Regions from separate parts of the Staphylococcus schleiferi genome, predicted to be linked through region 1. Evidence: predicted binding sites of a transcription regulator. Region 1 holds the regulator's gene; the other holds the start of a gene.
What was found. Region 1 encodes CtsR, which represses protease genes until heat stress. Its sites were predicted from a motif close to ATGGTCAATAAAGGTCAAACA; they were not measured.

Region 1 (9,038 bases):
TAGGATACGCGGTGCTTGCTCTTGTTTAATTTCATTTAGTTTTTGAATTTTGGAAGTACTCGTTTTTTGAGATCTGACCCCATGTTTAGGGCTCGCTACTTTTTGCTCTATCGATTCTTCCATTGTATTCCATGCACCACAATTTGGACATTTGCCCATCCATTTTGGAGATTGATAACCACAAGCTGTACATTCAAATATCACTTTCTTTTTCGCCACAAGGCCACCCCCATCTCTTCGGATAACATATATATTTTATACTTGTTAAAGATTTAAGACAAATTTTGCGTAAGGCTGATTGTGCTTCACACTACAACCTATGAAATAATGCGTAATCATTCAATGTACATCGTAATTAACACCGTATCCATAGTCAATTTTAATACATATCTAGACTTTACCTGTGTGCCTGTTGCAAGCAATCGAATACCCGCCAACTTGACCAAATACAAAGTCACTTAACAAAAGGAGATCAATGCTAATGATTTTCTATTTTATATCTATCACTCTAATAAATACAACATAAAAGGAGACGATCTCTTATTTGTCATAAGATTTAATCGTCTCCTTAAAAGCATGTGACTCAAAAGCGCAGGGTTATGTGCGCTTTTCAATCACTTTAAATATGTTAGTTCTTTTCAGACATTTTTACGATTATGCTTCAGATGATGTTGTTGCTTGATCTGATTCTCGTTCAGAAATGTCGTATTGGAAAGATTCACCGTCAAAGTCAACAGTAACGTTTTTACCTTCTAGTTCTTTACCTTCTAAGATTAACTCACTTAAGTTATCTTCAACTGTTTTTTGAATTGCACGGATTAATGGACGTGCACCATATTCTGGATCATAACCTTCAGCGGCAATTTTATCTTTCGCTGCATCTGTGACACTCACATGAATGTTTTGTTCAGATAAGCGATCTGTTAATTTGCCTACCATCATTGTTACGATTTCTTTCAATTCTTCTTTATTAAGTTTGTGGAATACAATGATGTCGTCAACACGGTTTAAGAACTCTGGACGGAACGCATTTTTCAATTCTTTCATCATTGTTTTACGAATTGTTTCATAGTCATTACCTTCTGAATTGCCACCAAAGCCTGCGAATCGTTGGTCTTGCAATTCTTGTGCACCGACGTTAGAAGTCATAATAATGACTGTATTTCTGAAATCTACTCGGCGACCTTTCGTATCAGTCAAGTGACCATCGTCTAACACTTGTAATAAGATGTTAAATACATCTGGGTGCGCTTTTTCAATTTCATCAAATAAAATAACTGAGTATGGTTTACGACGTACTTTTTCAGTTAATTGACCTCCGTCATCGTGACCTACGTATCCAGGAGGGGCTCCAACCAAACGGCTCACTGCATGTTTTTCCATAAACTCACTCATGTCAACACGAATCATCGCATCTTCTTCACCAAATATAGATTCCGCTAATGCACGTGCAAGTTCTGTTTTACCTACACCTGTTGGTCCTAGGAAAATGAAGCTACCAATTGGACGTTTTGGATCTTTTAAGCCTGCACGCGCGCGACGTACTGCTTTAGAAATGGCAGCAACTGCATCATCTTGACCGATTACACGTTGGTGTAATGTTTCTTCCAAGTTAAGTAATCGATCTGATTCTGTTTCGTTCAAGCGTGTTAATGGAATACCTGTCCAACCCGCAATAACTTCTGCAATATCTTCAGGGACAAGTGTTGTGTGTTGACCACCTTGATTATTTTTCCATTCATTTTTAGCTTCTTCGTATTGTGTTTCTAATTTCGTTTGTTTATCTCTAAGATTTGCAGCGTTTTCGAATTCTTGTGCATGGACTGCAGCATCTTTTTCTTTTTTCACTTGTTCAATTTGTACTTCAATCTCTTTTAGGCTTGTTGGTGTTGTATGGCTTTTTAAGCGTACTTTTGAGCTAGCTTCATCAATTAAATCAATCGCTTTATCTGGTAAGAAACGATCTTGTACATAACGATTACTTAATTTTGCAGCAGCTTCAATCGCTTCGTCGGAAATGTTAATTCTGTGATGTGCTTCATAACGATCACGTAAGCCTTTTAAAATTTCAATTGTATCCGCAACACTTGGTTCATCTACTTGTACCGGTTGGAAACGTCGTTCAAGTGCAGCATCTTTTTCGATGTGTTTACGGTATTCATCTAATGTTGTCGCACCAATACATTGTAGTTCACCACGTGCAAGGGCAGGTTTTAAAATATTTGAGGCGTCAATTGCACCTTCTGCACCACCCGCACCAATGAGTGTATGCAATTCGTCAATGAATAAAATGACATTACCTGCTTGGTGAATTTCTTCCATTACTTTCTTAAGACGTTCTTCAAACTCACCACGGTATTTTGTACCTGCGACAACAGTTCCCATATCCAAAGACATAACACGTTTATCTTTTAATGTTTCTGGAACTTCATTGTTGACGATTGCTTGAGCAAGACCTTCCGCAATAGCAGTTTTACCTACCCCAGGTTCACCGATAAGAACGGGATTGTTTTTTGTACGTCGGCTTAACACTTCAATCACACGTGTAATTTCAGCGTTACGGCCTACGACTGGATCTAACGTACCGTCTTTAGCAATAACTGTTAAATCTCTCGCTAATCCATCTAAAGTTGGTGTGTTGTTTGATTTAGCCGCTTGTGCACCTTTATTAGACATTTCTGGGCTACCTAACGCTTTAACAACTTGTGCACGTGCTTTAGTGATATTTAAATCTAAGTTTGCAAATACACGTGCAGCTACACCTTCGTTTTCACGGATCAAGCCAAGTAAAATGTGCTCTGTTCCTACAAAGTTGTGCTGTAATTTACGTGCTTCATCCATTGAAAGTTCAATGACCTTTTTAGCGCGTGGTGTATAGTGTAACGCACCCATTTGTTCTTGACCATGTCCAATCAATTTTTCTACTTCTGCAACAACTTTATCTTCTGTAATATCAAAACTTTCTAATACTTTTGCCGCAATGCCTTCTGGTTCTTTCATTAAACCTAGTAGTAAATGCTCTGTTCCAATATTAGAGTGATTTAAGCGAATTGCCTCTTCTTGTGCATGTGCTAAAACACGCTGCGCACGTTCTGTTAATCTTCCAAATAACATATGCCAACCTCCTAGTTTTATATATGCGTTCTTAAAATTTCTGCTCTTTTGGCTTCAATGGATTGTTCTTCTGCATCATCAATTAAAAATGGCGATTGAATCGCAATCATTAATTCATTAAATCGAAAGTCATCCATTTCTAAAATGCCCAAATCAACACCTAATTTAATATCACTCAAACGATATGACGCTTCCTCTACCGAAATTAAACGACTATATTTTAATATACCCAATGAACGATAGATTCTATCAAGTGTCTCAGTATGATTGTGTTGATTTAAACGATCTCGTAATGCGAGTTCTTCATTAATAATTTGATGAACTAATTCTGTTAGTGCATCGATAATTTCTTGTTCACTTTTACCAAGTGTTAATTGATTTGAAACTTGATAAACATGTCCATAAACTTGCGAACCTTCACCGTAAATACCTCTAATTGTAAAACCAAATCGGTTAATCGTTTGTGCAATACGATTCATCCGCTTCATAATAGACAATCCTGGCAAGTGCAACATCACACTTGCACGCATACCTGTGCCAACATTCGTCGGACAAGTTGTCAAATAACCCAGTTGTTCATCATAACTGATATCGAGCGAAGCATCTAAGACGTCATCTATTTTAGAAGCTTTTTGATAAAGCGTATCTAATGATAAATCATTGCCCATTGCTTGAATACGTATATGGTCCTCTTCATTTACCATTACACTAATAGATTCATCTTCATTCAACAATACAGCAGATGCGGGTTGCTTTGTCAGCTCTGGGCTAATTAAATGCTTAGCCACTAATTTATATTTACTTTGTTGATCTAATTCATCTAATCTTAAAACTTTCATATCTTTTAAAACATCTTGAACTTCATTAATCACACGATGTCCTTCCTCTTCAGACGGGAACATCAAAGGATGTACATGGTTTTCAAGATTACGCGCTAACCGAATACGTGAAGACATAATCACAGGTTGTGATTGAACTTCTTGCATCCAATCACTCATGTGCTGATCAAGATTATTCGTCATCAGATTTGGACACCTCACTTTGTTGTTGGAGTGCTTGAATTTCATCTCGTACAATCGCCGCTTCTTCAAAAGCTTGTTTCGCAACAAGTGATTCAAGATGAGCACGTTTTTCTTCGAGTTGTTTTTTCAATGCCCGTTTTTGTTGCGACGACTGTGGACATTTTCCAGAATGTTCAATATGACCACCTTGGACGCGTCTCACAATGTCATAAACATCTTCTTTGAAAGTTTGATAACAATCATGACAGCCGAACTTGCCGACATGCGCAATATCTTTTAATGTCATTTGACACGTTGGACAGCGCTTTTCTTCTCGATAAACCACTTGATCGACACTCAAGCCGTGTTTAGCTGCCAAATGTTGTAAAATTTGTTTGATGACAAAAGTCCCTTCAACATCCTCTGCTTCTTGCCAATCATCGTCAGACTGTCCATAGATAGGTTGCTGTGACAATTTGACTTGCTGACGGTAAGGGCTTGTCGCTTGATGTCGTTCAAGTTTATATTTATCGGTATTCATAGCACATCATCCTTTAATAATAGTTAATAACCGGTAGTAGGCGTTTCAAAATATTTGCACGGATAATATCTCTTGCTGCCACATCCATTTTCAATGTTTCCCTATCTACAATCGCCGCAATCATTTTGGCTTCTCTTTCAGTAATCAAGTTGTTTTCCAACAAACCATCTATGATATAAAGCGCTTGTTGCTGAGAAATGGCAGGTCCAATTAATTCCATTAGCCGTTTAATATAATTGCCTTGATCTTTTGTTTCAACTTTTGTGATTCGAATATACCCGCCGCCACCACGTTTACTTTCTATTTCATAACCATGTTCATTCGTGAATCGTGTTTTGATGACATAATTCAACTGAGATGGTACGCAATCAAAACGCTGTGCAATGTTTGCGCGTTGAATTTCAACAACGTCATCTTGTGCTTCTTCAAATAACTTTTTAATGTACTGTTCTATGATGTCAGACATATTGTGCATCGTATCACCTCTTTTGACCATCTTTGACTATATTATAGAACCCACTTTGACCTTTTTCAACCAATTTGATTTTAAATTTATAAAATTGCTATGTTACTGCTTACATTTTTGGTGTATGATAGTTCTAGTGAAATTTAATTTTGAAAAGCAGAGGTGGAACTCACATGCATATTTTAATTGGGGTTGTTGGGATTGTTGTATTTTTAGCCCTAGCTTTTTTAGCAAGTTCTGATAAAAAGCACGTACGTTGGCAATATATTGGCATCATGCTTGTTATCCAACTTGTTTTAGCCTTTTTCTTACTTAAAACAAATATTGGGATTCAAATTGTCGGCGGCGTTGCGACTGGCTTTGGTTATTTATTAAAACAAGCTGCAGTCGGTGTCGATTTCGTATTTGGTGGTTTAGCCAACAAAGGGGCATCGCCTTTCTTCTTTAATGTATTACTGCCAATTATCTTTATTTCAGCGTTGATTGGTATTTTGCAATACACAAAAATCTTGCCATTAATTATTAATGTTCTTGGATTTTTAATTTCTAAAATTAACGGTATGGGTCGTTTAGAATCATATAATGCGGTAGCTTCTGCTATTTTAGGGCAATCCGAAGTGTTCATTTCATTAAAAAAACAACTTCCTTATATTCCTAAACATCGCTTATATACATTAACTGCTTCAGCAATGTCTACAGTATCTGCATCAATTGTCGGTGCCTACTTTACACTTGTTGAACCAAAATATGTTGTAACCGCAGTCGTATTAAACTTATTCGGTGGTTTCATTATTGCCTCTATTATTAATCCATATAAAGTCAACGAAGAAGATGACAAATTATTGATTGAAGAAGAGAAAAAGCAACAATCTTTCTTTGAAATGTTGGGCGAATATATCTTAGATGGATTTAAAGTTGCTGTTATTGTAGGTGCGATGTTAATCGGTTATATCGCTTTAATCTCATTACTCAATGGTATCGTAGGCGGTATTATCGGTTTTGTTTCTGGTGGTCAATTGGATTGGAATTTCCAAACATTGATTGGTTTCATTTTCGCACCATTAGCATTTTTAACAGGTATTCCTTGGCATGATGCAGTTCATGCAGGTTCAATTATGGCTACAAAGCTTCTATCTAATGAATTTGTAGCAATGACTGAATTAGGAAAAGCAAATGGGCTGTCACCTCGTACACTAGGCGTTGTCTCTGTATTCTTAGTATCTTTTGCGAATTTCAGTTCGATCGGTATTATTTCCGGAGCCATTAAATCTTTAAATGATGAAAAAGGTGACATGGTTGCACGCTTTGGCCTTAAATTATTATTTGGTGCTACATTAGTATCATTCGTGTCTGCAACAATCGCAGGCTTCTTCTTATAATTGAAATCGAGTTTTTATAAAAAGAAGCGCTAAGGTGATTTTCTATTAATAAATCATCTTAGCGCTATTTATTTTGAGATTGCTTTCCAGCTCAACCACTTTGATATTTGATATCGTTATAATCCTAGGTTAACACTTGATGCACAACTATAAGATTAGACAAAGACGGCTATCATTCAACTGCAGTTCTTTGCGATGTGCTGTTCGGGATAACCTGTTCTATAAAATACTGTGTCATACTGTAATCATCTGTTAATTCTGGATGAAATGAAATCCCTAAATATTGATTTTGACGAACTGCGATAATCTTATCTTCAACTCGACCTAAAATTTCTACGTGTGGGGCTGCAGATTGGATATGAGGTGCTCTAATAAAGACACCCTCTACAGGTTGATTTATCCCTTTAATTTGAAGTTCTGATTCAAAACTGTCTACTTGACGACCGAATGAATTGCGTTCTACAGTAATATCCAATTTTTGTAAATAACCTTCTTCGTCAACGATATCCTGTGCAAGCACAATCAAGCCTGCACAAGTGCCAAACATTGGCAATTGTGATTCGCGTAATGCTTCTTTAAAACCATAAAGCCCCATTAAGCGACGTAACGTGGTTGACTCACCACCAGGGATAATTAACCCCTCTATTTCTTCTAATTGTGCTACTTTTTTAATTGGCACACCTTCATGCCCTGCAGCTTCAATATGTCGAATGTGCTCGCGAACAGCACCTTGTAATGCAAGTACTCCGATTTTCATTTTACCAACCACGCTCTTGCATACGTTCTTCTAATGAAAGTTGATTAATATCTAATCCTTTCATTGCAGTACCTAATTTTTTAGCTAACTCGCCAATCAGTTTGTAGTCTTGATAATGTGTTGTCGCTTGTACAATAGCTTTAGCAAAAGTTTCTGGATCTTCTGATTTAAAGATACCTGAACCAACGAATACACCATCTGCACCTAATTCCATCATTAATGCAGCGTCTTGAGGTGTTGCGACACCACCAGCCGCAAAGTTAACAACCGGTAAGCGACCGTGTGCTTTAATATCTTTTAAGATTTCATAAGGTGCACCTAAGTTTTTCGCTTCAGTCATTAATTCGTCATCACTCATCACTGTGATACGCGCCACTTCTTGATTAACTTGGCGCATATGACGTACCGCTTCAACGATATTTCCTGTACCTGGTTCGCCTTTAGTTCGAAGCATCGCAGCACCTTCGCCAATACGACGTGCAGCTTCTCCTAAGTTTCGGCATCCACATACAAATGGGACAGTATAGTCACTTTTCTTTAAGTGGAAGACTTCGTCAGCAGGTGTTAATACTTCTGATTCATCAATGTAGTCCACACCCATTGCTTCTAAAACTCTTGCTTCTGTAATATGGCCAATACGACATTTAGCCATAACTGGAATAGATACCGCATTCATTACTTCTTCTACTATAGAAGGATTACAAGCACGTGCCACACCACCAGCAGCACGAATATCTGATGGTACACGTTCAAGTGCCATGACTGCAACAGCACCAGCTTCTTCCGCAATTTTTGCTTGTTCAGCGTTAACCACGTCCATGATAACGCCACCTTTTTGCATTTCTGCCATACCGCGTTTAACACGCTCTGATCCGATTAATTTTGACATAGGCGATTGTCCTCCTTTTCATACGTTCACAAGTAGATTATACTAATAACTGAACTGGTTAAAGTGTCAGAATAATAAAAAATAAGCAGGTCAGATTGGAGTAATATGATGGAAATGTTAATGTTCGATATCCAACAGTCACAAACTTCACCTATTTACATTCAACTATATGAAAATATTAAAAAAAGCATTATTAATGGGAGTATGCAAGAAGGCGAAAAATTACCTTCAAAAAGACAACTCAGTCAGTACTTATCTGTAAGTCAAACGACTGTTGAGAATGCGTATGCACAACTTATAGATGAGGGCTATATTTATAGCAAACCTAAATCTGGGTTTTATATTAGTGCGATTGAGACGCTCCCCTTTATTAACGAAAAACCTGCACCGTCACCACAACGTTCCTTAGCGTCAGAACATAACCCTCAATATGCATTCAAATTAGGCATGGTGGATCAAGCTCATTTTCCTTTTGAGCAATTTCGTAAATATGCGAAAGAAGCATTTGAGGAGCCTCAATATCCGCTAGTTGAAATAGGTCATAGGCAAGGGGATTATGCATTACGACAACAGATTAGTCAGTATTTATTTCATAGTCGCGGCGTACAAGCGACTCCCGAGCATGTGATTGTCGCTTCTTCAACTGAACAATTGTTGTCCATCATTACTGATTTATTACCATCCCATAGCCAATTCATGTTAGAGGACCCTATTTATCCTCAAGTCCATCAGTTACTAAAGCGAAAGCATATTCCTTTTCGCTTTATTCCAGTCGAAAAAGATGGGATTGCAATTGAATCAATGAACCAAACTGATCATAACATTGTATACATTACACCGAGTCATCAATTTCCGAGCGGGGTGACAATGCGTTTGAATAAACGGATGCAA
Region 2 (9,038 bases), 410 kb from region 1:
ATCATGGTCGCGATATTACTATTCACTTTTTTAATTATTCAAGAAGGCATACTCGATGTCACAAGTTATGGATTTAGAAAGTTCCGTTATCAAATGATGCGTAAAAAGAATCGCTCACGCTTTGAAGATGATGCTTTTTTTAATCCAAAGCATGCTAAAAAGTCGGAATACTTTGTATCACCTTGGATTATGCCTGCGCTTCTTATTCATGTCGTTTACTTTGTCATCGCTATTATACTCGCATATCTCGCATAATAAAAAATGAATAAATTTAAGGCGAGTGTTTTCCTAGGAAATACGATAATTTCAGATAATTCAATTATTTTACAATGGAAATTTCAGTTCAAATTGATCATTTATTCTGCAGTCAGTTTTATCTCCCGGAACAACTTTATGCTTTTACTTTAAAACGGTTTACTTTTGATTAATGATTAAAATTTTAAAAATACGTTTATTTGAAACGTTTTCAACCTTTTAAATAAACGTATCCAATCATTTTAAAAATATCTATAACTTGTTCAACTCTTATATATAGTCGTATAAAGATGTTATTTTTCTTAATTCTTATATTTTATTATTGTTAACAATATACCATATGTAAGTATATCTCTTTGACGTGTTTCTTCTATTATATATATGAACACTGTATTTGTAGAAAAAACATCTTTGAATAACTATTCGCTATCATTTTACGTTGCTTATTGCTTATTATATTCATAAATTGGACGGCACCAATAAGAGAGAAATCAAAAAATGCGTTCACCCATCAATGATTTTGAGAGTGAACGCATTTTTAATTTAAATTCGCTATTTTATTCGCTATATTTTTTGAAAATGAGTACTGCGTTATGACCGCCAAAGCCAAGGCTATTACTCATCGCGTATTCAATTTCATGATCTACAGCTTCATTTGGCGTAATATCTAAATCAATTTCAGCATCCGGTGATACAGCGTGAATTGTCGGCGCAATTTTACCATCACGAATTGATAAAATTGAGAAAATCGCTTCAATACCGCCTGTTGCACCTAAAAGATGACCTGTCATTGATTTCGTCGAACTGATTTTCAGTGATTTTGCAGCGTCACCAAATGTGTTTTTAACAGCTTGGATTTCAGATAAGTCACCAACAGGGGTACTTGTCCCGTGTGCATTCAAGTATTGAATATCTTGAGGTTGAATGCCTGCATCTTGAATCGCTGCTTCCATTGCACGAGAACCGCCTTCACCTTCTGGCCCCGGTGCAGTAATATGATATGCATCTCCAGTAGCACCGTAACCAACAAGCTCAGCATAGATTCGAGCACCACGCGCTTGTGCTGACTCAAGTGATTCAAGTATTAAAATCCCTGCACCTTCACCCATTACAAAGCCATCGCGGCCTTCTTGGAAAGGTCGACAAGCTGTTTCAATATCATCATTCGTTGTTAACGCTCGACTCGCACTAAATCCAGCAATAGCCATATGTGTGATTGGTGCTTCTGTTCCACCAGCAATCATTGCATCAGCGTCACCGCGCTCGATAAATTTAAAAGCTTCACCGATAGAGTTTGTTGCTGTCGCACAGGCTGTAACAGTGGCACCATTTGGTCCTTTTGCGCCTGTATCTATTGAAACTTGACCAGAAGCCATATCCGGAATTAACATCGGTACAAAAAATGGACTCACACGACGTGGACCACGTGCTTTTAATTGATCGTAGGCTTGTTCAAAAGTTTCCATACCACCAATACCAGAACCAATCCATACACCTACACGATCTGCATTCTTTTCATCAATTGTTAAACCAGAATCTTGTAATGCTTCACGCGCCGCTACAATTGCATATTGTGTAAAACGTGCCATTTTACGTGCTTCTTTTTTAGGAATAAAATCTTCTACGTTAAAATCTTTTAATTCTCCACCAATATGCACTTGATAAGGTTCTGTATCAATTCTAGTGATTTTATCGATACCATTTACGCCTTTCAGGGCGCTGTCCCACATTGATGGGACATCATTTCCAATAGGTGACAAGGCACCAAGGCCTGTAACTACAACACGATGTTTTTTTGTCATGTTCATTTCCTCCTCTGTTATTTACCCCATCTGAGTACAATCGAACCCCAAGTGAGTCCGCCACCAAATCCAACAAATACAACAATATCATCATCTTTAATACGTCCATTTTCTAATTCCTGCTTCACACTGAGCGGAATAGACGCTGCAGAAGTATTCCCGTATTTATCAACTGAGACACTCATTTTTTCTTTTGGCAAATCCAAACGCTGACGCGCTGATTCCATAATGCGAATGTTTGCTTGATGTGGTATAAACATATTGATATCTTCCGCATTCAAATGTGCTTTTTCAACTGCGCGTTGTGAGGATTCTCCCATTACGCGTACAGCAAATTTAAAAACTTCACGCCCATTCATACGGATAAAATTCGTCTCTTGGTCTTGATAGAGGTATTTTCCTCCAATGCCATCAGAGCCTAATTCATAGCTCAGAATACCACGATTTCCGGATACTTCGCCAATAATAACTGCTCCAGCACCGTCACCAAATAAAATAGCTGTCGAACGGTCGTTTAAATCAGTAATTTTAGAGAGTTTGTCTGCACCCACAACAAGTACATTTTGATATTCTCCAGAAAGTACGAACGAACGTGCCGTCACAATACCGTACATGAATCCAGAACATGCTGCTAATTGATCCATAGAAGCCACTTTATTTAATCCTAAACGTTGTTGTAACATATTTGCTACTGTTGGGAATCGGTGATCGCCTGTAGATGTTGCAACAATAACCATGTCTATATCTTGCGCATTGATACCTGCATCTTTAATCGCCCTCACACTTGCCTCGTAAGCTAAATCAGAAGTATCTTGATCTTCATTAGCCCATCTACGTTCTTTAATCCCAGTCATTTGAGAAATCCATTCATCAGATGTATCTAGGTACGATTCAAAATATGCATTATCAACTACTCGATCAGGTGCATAAGCGCCAAATCCTTTAATACCTACATTCATGGTTTGAACACCTTCTTTTAAATTTTTTAATACCAGGTATTAATTTACCACAATATGATAAAAAAAGACAAGCGAGATGCTAGGATAGCTATACAAATCACTACAAGAATATTATAATGAAAATATCAATCATATGGAGGCAATATAAAATGAAATACTTCATCACATTGATTTGGGCTATTTTACTTTTAGAAATGGTCAATTTTGTTTTAAATAGTCTTAATGGTGGAGGGCCAATTAACCTTATCACACCAATTTTTCTTGCTGTAGTTATGGTTATTGTGATTGCACTCTTGGATGTCGCTGGTAGACCGAACCACGATTCGCATTAGCGATAGCCTTATTGAGTAGGGCATTGAAATTGCCTTTACTATGCAAGAGACCCACGTTCTCAATCATCGATAAAGCCCGAGATTTTCGTATTCTATACGAATTCATCTCGGGCTTCGTTTTTATCTCTTTAATATTATGAAGTATGTTGAATTACTCAGTCTCCATCGCTTAACGGCTGGATCTTACAATCGTAATTTGTTTAAATATAAACCGAATAAAAATAGCCATGAAATCATTTATTCAAGATTTCTAATGGCTATTTCTTTTACTATACTTATTTCATATCAATTGTTTTAACTTTGTTTGTTTTTTGATCGAAATATTTAAGTGATTGTTTACGTTTTTCTAATTTTTGTTTCGCGCTGATACTGTAGTCATTGTTGTACAATGTCGCTTCCCAGCTACCATACATTGGGTTAGGGAAAATAATGTATTTGCTTCCAAAATCGTCTTCGTGTTGTCTTACAAGTTCTTCACGTGATTTTGCTGTCGGTTGTTTTGGCTCATCAAAATCAAGCAAGTTATCACCAAACAGCATCACTAAGTTGTAATCAGTGCGTACTTTATCACGGCGCTCTGTTTTACCCTTTTCGCCTTCTTTTTTCAACAATACGTGTTTTTTGTCAGCTTGTGGTAATTTTTCTTTTTTCAAGTTTTTAATCGTAGCGTCAAGATCTTTTTCATGTGAACGGTCAGAGACATAGAATATTTCTACATCATGCTTGTCCGCATATTTCAAGAAGTCTTTAGCACCATATACTGGTTTTGCTTGTGCGCTTTTTACCCACTCATGCCAACCTTCTGGGAATGTTTTACCATTTAAAACACTCGCAGCTTGGTAAGGTGAATTATCAAGTACTGTTTCATCAATATCAAGAACGATGGCTAATTTTTTACCACCTTTATGATTTTTAATTTTTTTGCTCAATGTTTCTTTAGCTGTATTATAACCTTGCGCATATAACGCTTTAGCTTCAGCAGAATTTTGATACCAAGAAACACTCATCATGTTTTGTTGTGCTAGTTCTTTTGTCGCTTGAGTTTCTGCTTGTGCTGTCGTTTGTTGTGCTTGAGTCGCTTGGCCACCTCTTGCATATGCTTGATAAGGTACGCTTGAAGAAGCAATACCTAAAGCTAAAAGTGCTGCAGTCGTCTTTGTCCATTTATTCATGTATTTTGTCACCTTTTTCCTATGTATTATGTGCGAAACAGAAATAAAAAGTCATTATCTTATCCACACATATATATTATATGCTTTTATAGTAAATCTCAATATTTCTATAAAATTTTTAACATTTTTTACAATACATCTGTGCACAATTGAAATAATAAGAGTAGGACACGAAAATACAATTGCTTTCAGTCCTACTCTTACGTTTCAGTTAATTTCAGTTATATTAGATGAAGCTTTAAACTTCTACTTCAGTCGTCGGTTTTTCGACTTTAAAGTGTATTTCATTGTCTTCTAAATAACCATACACTTTTGTACCTTCTGGAAGATGATCTTTAATCATCATTCTTGCTAAAGGTGTTTCGACATGTCTTTGAACAAAACGTTTTAATGGACGTGCACCAAACTGTGGTTCGTATGCTTCTTCACCCATCCATTTTTCAGCTTCATCACTCATTTCGAGTTGGATGCGTTGATCCATTAAGCGCATGTTTAAATTGTTGAGGATTTTATCAACAATCATTTTCATATCATCAATAGAAAGCGGTTTGAATAACACAATATCGTCCATTCTGTTTAAAATTTCTGGTTTAAAATATGCATTCAAACTGCTAGTGACTGCTTTTTCTGTTTCTTCAGTAATAACACCTGTATCTTTTACGTTTTCTAATAAAATTTGTGAACCAATGTTACTTGTCATAATGATGATTGCATTTTTGAAATCTACACTACGACCTTTAGAATCAGTAAGTCGACCTTCATCTAAAATTTGAAGCAACACATTAAATACATCCGTATGTGCTTTTTCTATCTCATCTAACAAAATAACAGAATAAGGGTTCCGTCTCACTGCTTCAGTTAATTGACCACCTTCATCGTGTCCAACGTATCCCGGAGGTGCACCAATTAATCTTGAGACAGAATGTTTTTCCATATATTCACTCATATCGATACGAATCATATGTTTTTCTGAATCAAACAATGATGAAGCCAATGCTTTAGCAAGCTCTGTTTTACCAACACCCGTAGGTCCTAAGAACAAGAATGAACCAATTGGACGGTTAGGATCTTTAATCCCCGCTCTTGCACGTACAACAGCGTCTGATACAAGGTCAACGGCTTGATCTTGTCCTACCACACGACGATGAAGGATATCAGATAAGTGCAACAATTTTTCGCGTTCTGTTTCAACAAGTTTTGAAACTGGAATACCTGTCCATTGACTTACAATTTCTCCAATTTCTTCATCAGTTACAACTTCACGTATAATGCGATCAGAATCTTCGCCTTGTTCTTCTTGGAATGAAGCTTCGAGTGCTTTCAATTCTTTTTCAAGCTCTGGTATTTTACCGTGTTGTAATACCGCTGCTTTTTCCAAGTCATAATTATTTTCTGCATCTTCTAAAGCTTTACGACTTTCATCAAGTTCTGCCCGTTTTTCTTGTACTTTAGCAATTTTTTCTTTTTCATTTTCAACACGCGCTTGTAAAGCCGCTTGTTTTTCTTTTTCTTCAGCGAGTTCTTCTTGTAACTCTTTCAAACGAATACGACTTGCTTCATCTGATTCTTTTTTCAATGCGTTTTCTTCAATTTCTAATTGCATCACACGACGGTTCGCTTGGTCTAATTCAGTAGGGTTAGAACCCATTTCAGTTCTGATTGTTGCTGAAGCTTGGTCGACAAGGTCAATGGCTTTGTCTGGCAAGAATCGATCCGTAATATAACGATCAGATAGCTCTGCAGCAGCAACGAGCGCACGGTCTTGAATGCGTACACCATGATGCACTTCATAACGTTCTTTTAAACCACGTAAAATAGAAATCGTATCTTCAATATTAGGTTCAGCAACATTCACTTTTTGAAAACGTCGTTCTAAAGCTGAATCTTTCTCAATATATTCTCGATATTCATTCAAAGTTGTGGCACCGATACAGTGCAACTCTCCTCGTGCCAACATCGGTTTAAGCATATTACCTGCATCCATAGCACCGTCAGTTTTACCTGCACCTACTAGCATATGAATTTCATCTATAAATAACAAAATACGTCCGTCTGATTCTTTGACTTCTTTTAATACTGCTTTTAATCTTTCTTCAAATTCACCACGGTATTTTGCGCCAGCCACAAGTGCACTTAAATCGAGCTCGAATACCGTTTTATCAAGCAATGAATCAGGAACATCTTTTTTTACAATTCGTTGTGCTAAGCCTTCAACGATTGCTGTTTTACCTACACCAGGTTCTCCGATTAATACTGGATTATTTTTTGTTTTACGACTCAAAATACGGATTGTGTTACGAATTTCTTCATCTCGTCCAATAACAGGATCCATGTTGCCTTTACGTACCTCTTCCACTAAGTCACGTCCATATTTTGATAATGCTTCATAGTTGACTTCAGGGTTTTGTGTAGTCACATTATTCCCTCCTCTTATCTTTTTAATGATTTCGACAATCACTTCTTTTTTATGTTCAACAAAACGTTTCATCGTTTCATCAATATCTATCGCTGCTAGCAAAATGTGCTCCATTGATATAAATTGATCATCATACGTTTTCATATAGTTTTCTGCAGTTGTAAAAAGTTGATTCGTTTGTGGCGAAATATACTGACCATATTGTACTTGATCGCCTTTCATTGTTGGGTAACTTTTCAATTTATTATCTAAAGCGCGTTCTAACTCTTCTATATTAATATTTGCACGCTCTAATACACTTTTAAATAAACTATCTGGTTCTTCGAGAACTGCTTTAAGTACAGCTTCTACTTCTATATTGGTTAATTGATAGGTTTTTGCATAATCAATTGCTTTCTGAAGTGCATTTTGAATTGCATGTGTCATTTGATTAATATCCAAAATGGCTCACCCCTCTATTAAAATAGGTCAATGTTGACTTTGACTTTCTTTGACCTTAGTTATATTATACCCCTTGCTATCAGAAAAATCAATGCTTAGTTTGACTTTTTTTGACCTTTTTAAAAAATTAAATTTCTAGCGCTTTGAAAGGTACATCTATGCATTTGCCTGGTATTTTGAATTTAAAACATTGCGATTTATTACTTATAAAATAAGTCGCGACAAAACCCACCTGATAACTGGTCGTTTTCATCGCGACTGTAATACATCATTCTTTTTTTCATCCTTTTACTACTGGTACTATTTTTTATCTGTAGGATGATTTTTTTCTATTTCATGAATGATACTATGCGTTAATGCTCTTACACCCGGTGGCTCTAAATGAATGCCATCTGGCGCAAAATATTCTGTATGATTTGCAGATTTTTGATACCAATCGACTAATGTCACATTTCCACGTTTTTTAGCTGCCTTTTTCAATACATCATTGACATGTCCTTCATAAGAACGCGGGACTCTTGTATTGACAACATAAATATCTGCTTTATCAAATAAGTCTAACAACGTATCAAGCTGGTCCTCTGTAAAGTCTCCGTTTGTTCCTAACTCTAAAACGACAATATCATCTTTGTTTTTATATTGCTTGTAGTTCTCTTTGACTAACGGAATCGCTTGAATGAGATTTCGTCCAACCTTACCATTAATATCCGCATTGGATACATAAGATTTAAAGTAATCTCCAATATCCACCATAACTGAATCACCAATAAGTAGTGGTTTCCATGAAGCATACTGACTATGATCTCCTTTAACAGTGAAACCATTGATTTCAAGTTGTGGCAGAGGTAATGGTCTGACAATAAGTTTGTCTAATTCTTCAGTATTGACCTCAGTGACATGCTGTGCCTTATGGTTTGATAGTGAATTGAATGCACCAGCAAAAACGAGCACAGTAGGTAATAGTAAAATAAGTACAAGCCAAGTCCGTAAAACTTTTTGCGATCGCCAGTTTCTAAGTTGTTTGAAAGTAAAAGCATGGAACCCCATTTTTCTGAAAGGTTGTTCAATGAAGCGATATGAAAATTCTGCCATACCAAACATTAGCAGAAGCTCAATTAAATAGACAAACGTCGGTATTTGTCCTTGTACAAATTGGTGATGAATAAATACAATGATTGGATAGTGCCAAAGATATAAACTATATGAGCGACTTCCAATATATGTAAAAACCCGATTACCTAATAATTTAGCAAAATAGCCTGAAGGATGTACACTACTTGCAATGATGAATAAAGTGACACCTGAGATAAGAAAAAAGCCACCATAATATAACCAATTGCTTGCTTCTTCAACATTTTTAAAACATAAGATTAGAATCACTAAGCCGATTAATCCAACAGCATCGATTATACTTTTTAAAGTTTGATTGATTTTAGCACTCAACTTAAAAGGCGGCCATATCCATGCAAGAATAACCCCCATTAATAAAGTTTGTAGACGTGTATCCGTACCAAAATAGACACGTGCGACATTTTCTTGTGGCACATATAATACCGCCATTGTCACAAGTGATATAAAGAGTAATGTATAAAAAGTGATTCGAATCCATTTTGTTCGTCGTACGAAAGTCAATAAGCCTAAAAGGACAACTGGAAAAACAA

Region 2: the regulator CtsR is predicted to act here: its motif matches at 7,475-7,495, upstream of clpB (ATP-dependent chaperone ClpB).

The regions. Positions count from the first base shown of each region.
Region 1 covers NZ_CP094712.1:2,321,325-2,330,362, forward strand. Annotated here, with positions in the region: gene radA (DNA repair protein RadA) at 1-219, opposite strand, end outside; gene MUA40_RS11015 (ATP-dependent Clp protease ATP-binding subunit) at 655-3,114, opposite strand; gene MUA40_RS11020 (protein arginine kinase) at 3,132-4,136, opposite strand; gene MUA40_RS11025 (UvrB/UvrC motif-containing protein) at 4,126-4,656, opposite strand; gene MUA40_RS11030 (CtsR family transcriptional regulator) at 4,670-5,131, opposite strand; gene MUA40_RS11035 (NupC/NupG family nucleoside CNT transporter) at 5,296-6,501, shown strand; gene pdxT (pyridoxal 5'-phosphate synthase glutaminase subunit PdxT) at 6,674-7,258, opposite strand; gene pdxS (pyridoxal 5'-phosphate synthase lyase subunit PdxS) at 7,260-8,147, opposite strand; gene pdxR (MocR-like pyridoxine biosynthesis transcription factor PdxR) at 8,256-9,038, shown strand, end outside.
Region 2 covers NZ_CP094712.1:1,908,942-1,917,979, forward strand. Annotated here, with positions in the region: gene MUA40_RS08915 (DUF3899 domain-containing protein) at 1-255, shown strand, start outside; gene fabF (beta-ketoacyl-ACP synthase II) at 813-2,057, opposite strand; gene MUA40_RS08925 (beta-ketoacyl-ACP synthase III) at 2,075-3,016, opposite strand; gene MUA40_RS08930 (DUF2929 family protein) at 3,166-3,348, shown strand; gene MUA40_RS08935 (5'-nucleotidase, lipoprotein e(P4) family) at 3,624-4,520, opposite strand; gene clpB (ATP-dependent chaperone ClpB) at 4,759-7,377, opposite strand; gene MUA40_RS08945 (acyltransferase family protein) at 7,678-9,038, opposite strand, start outside.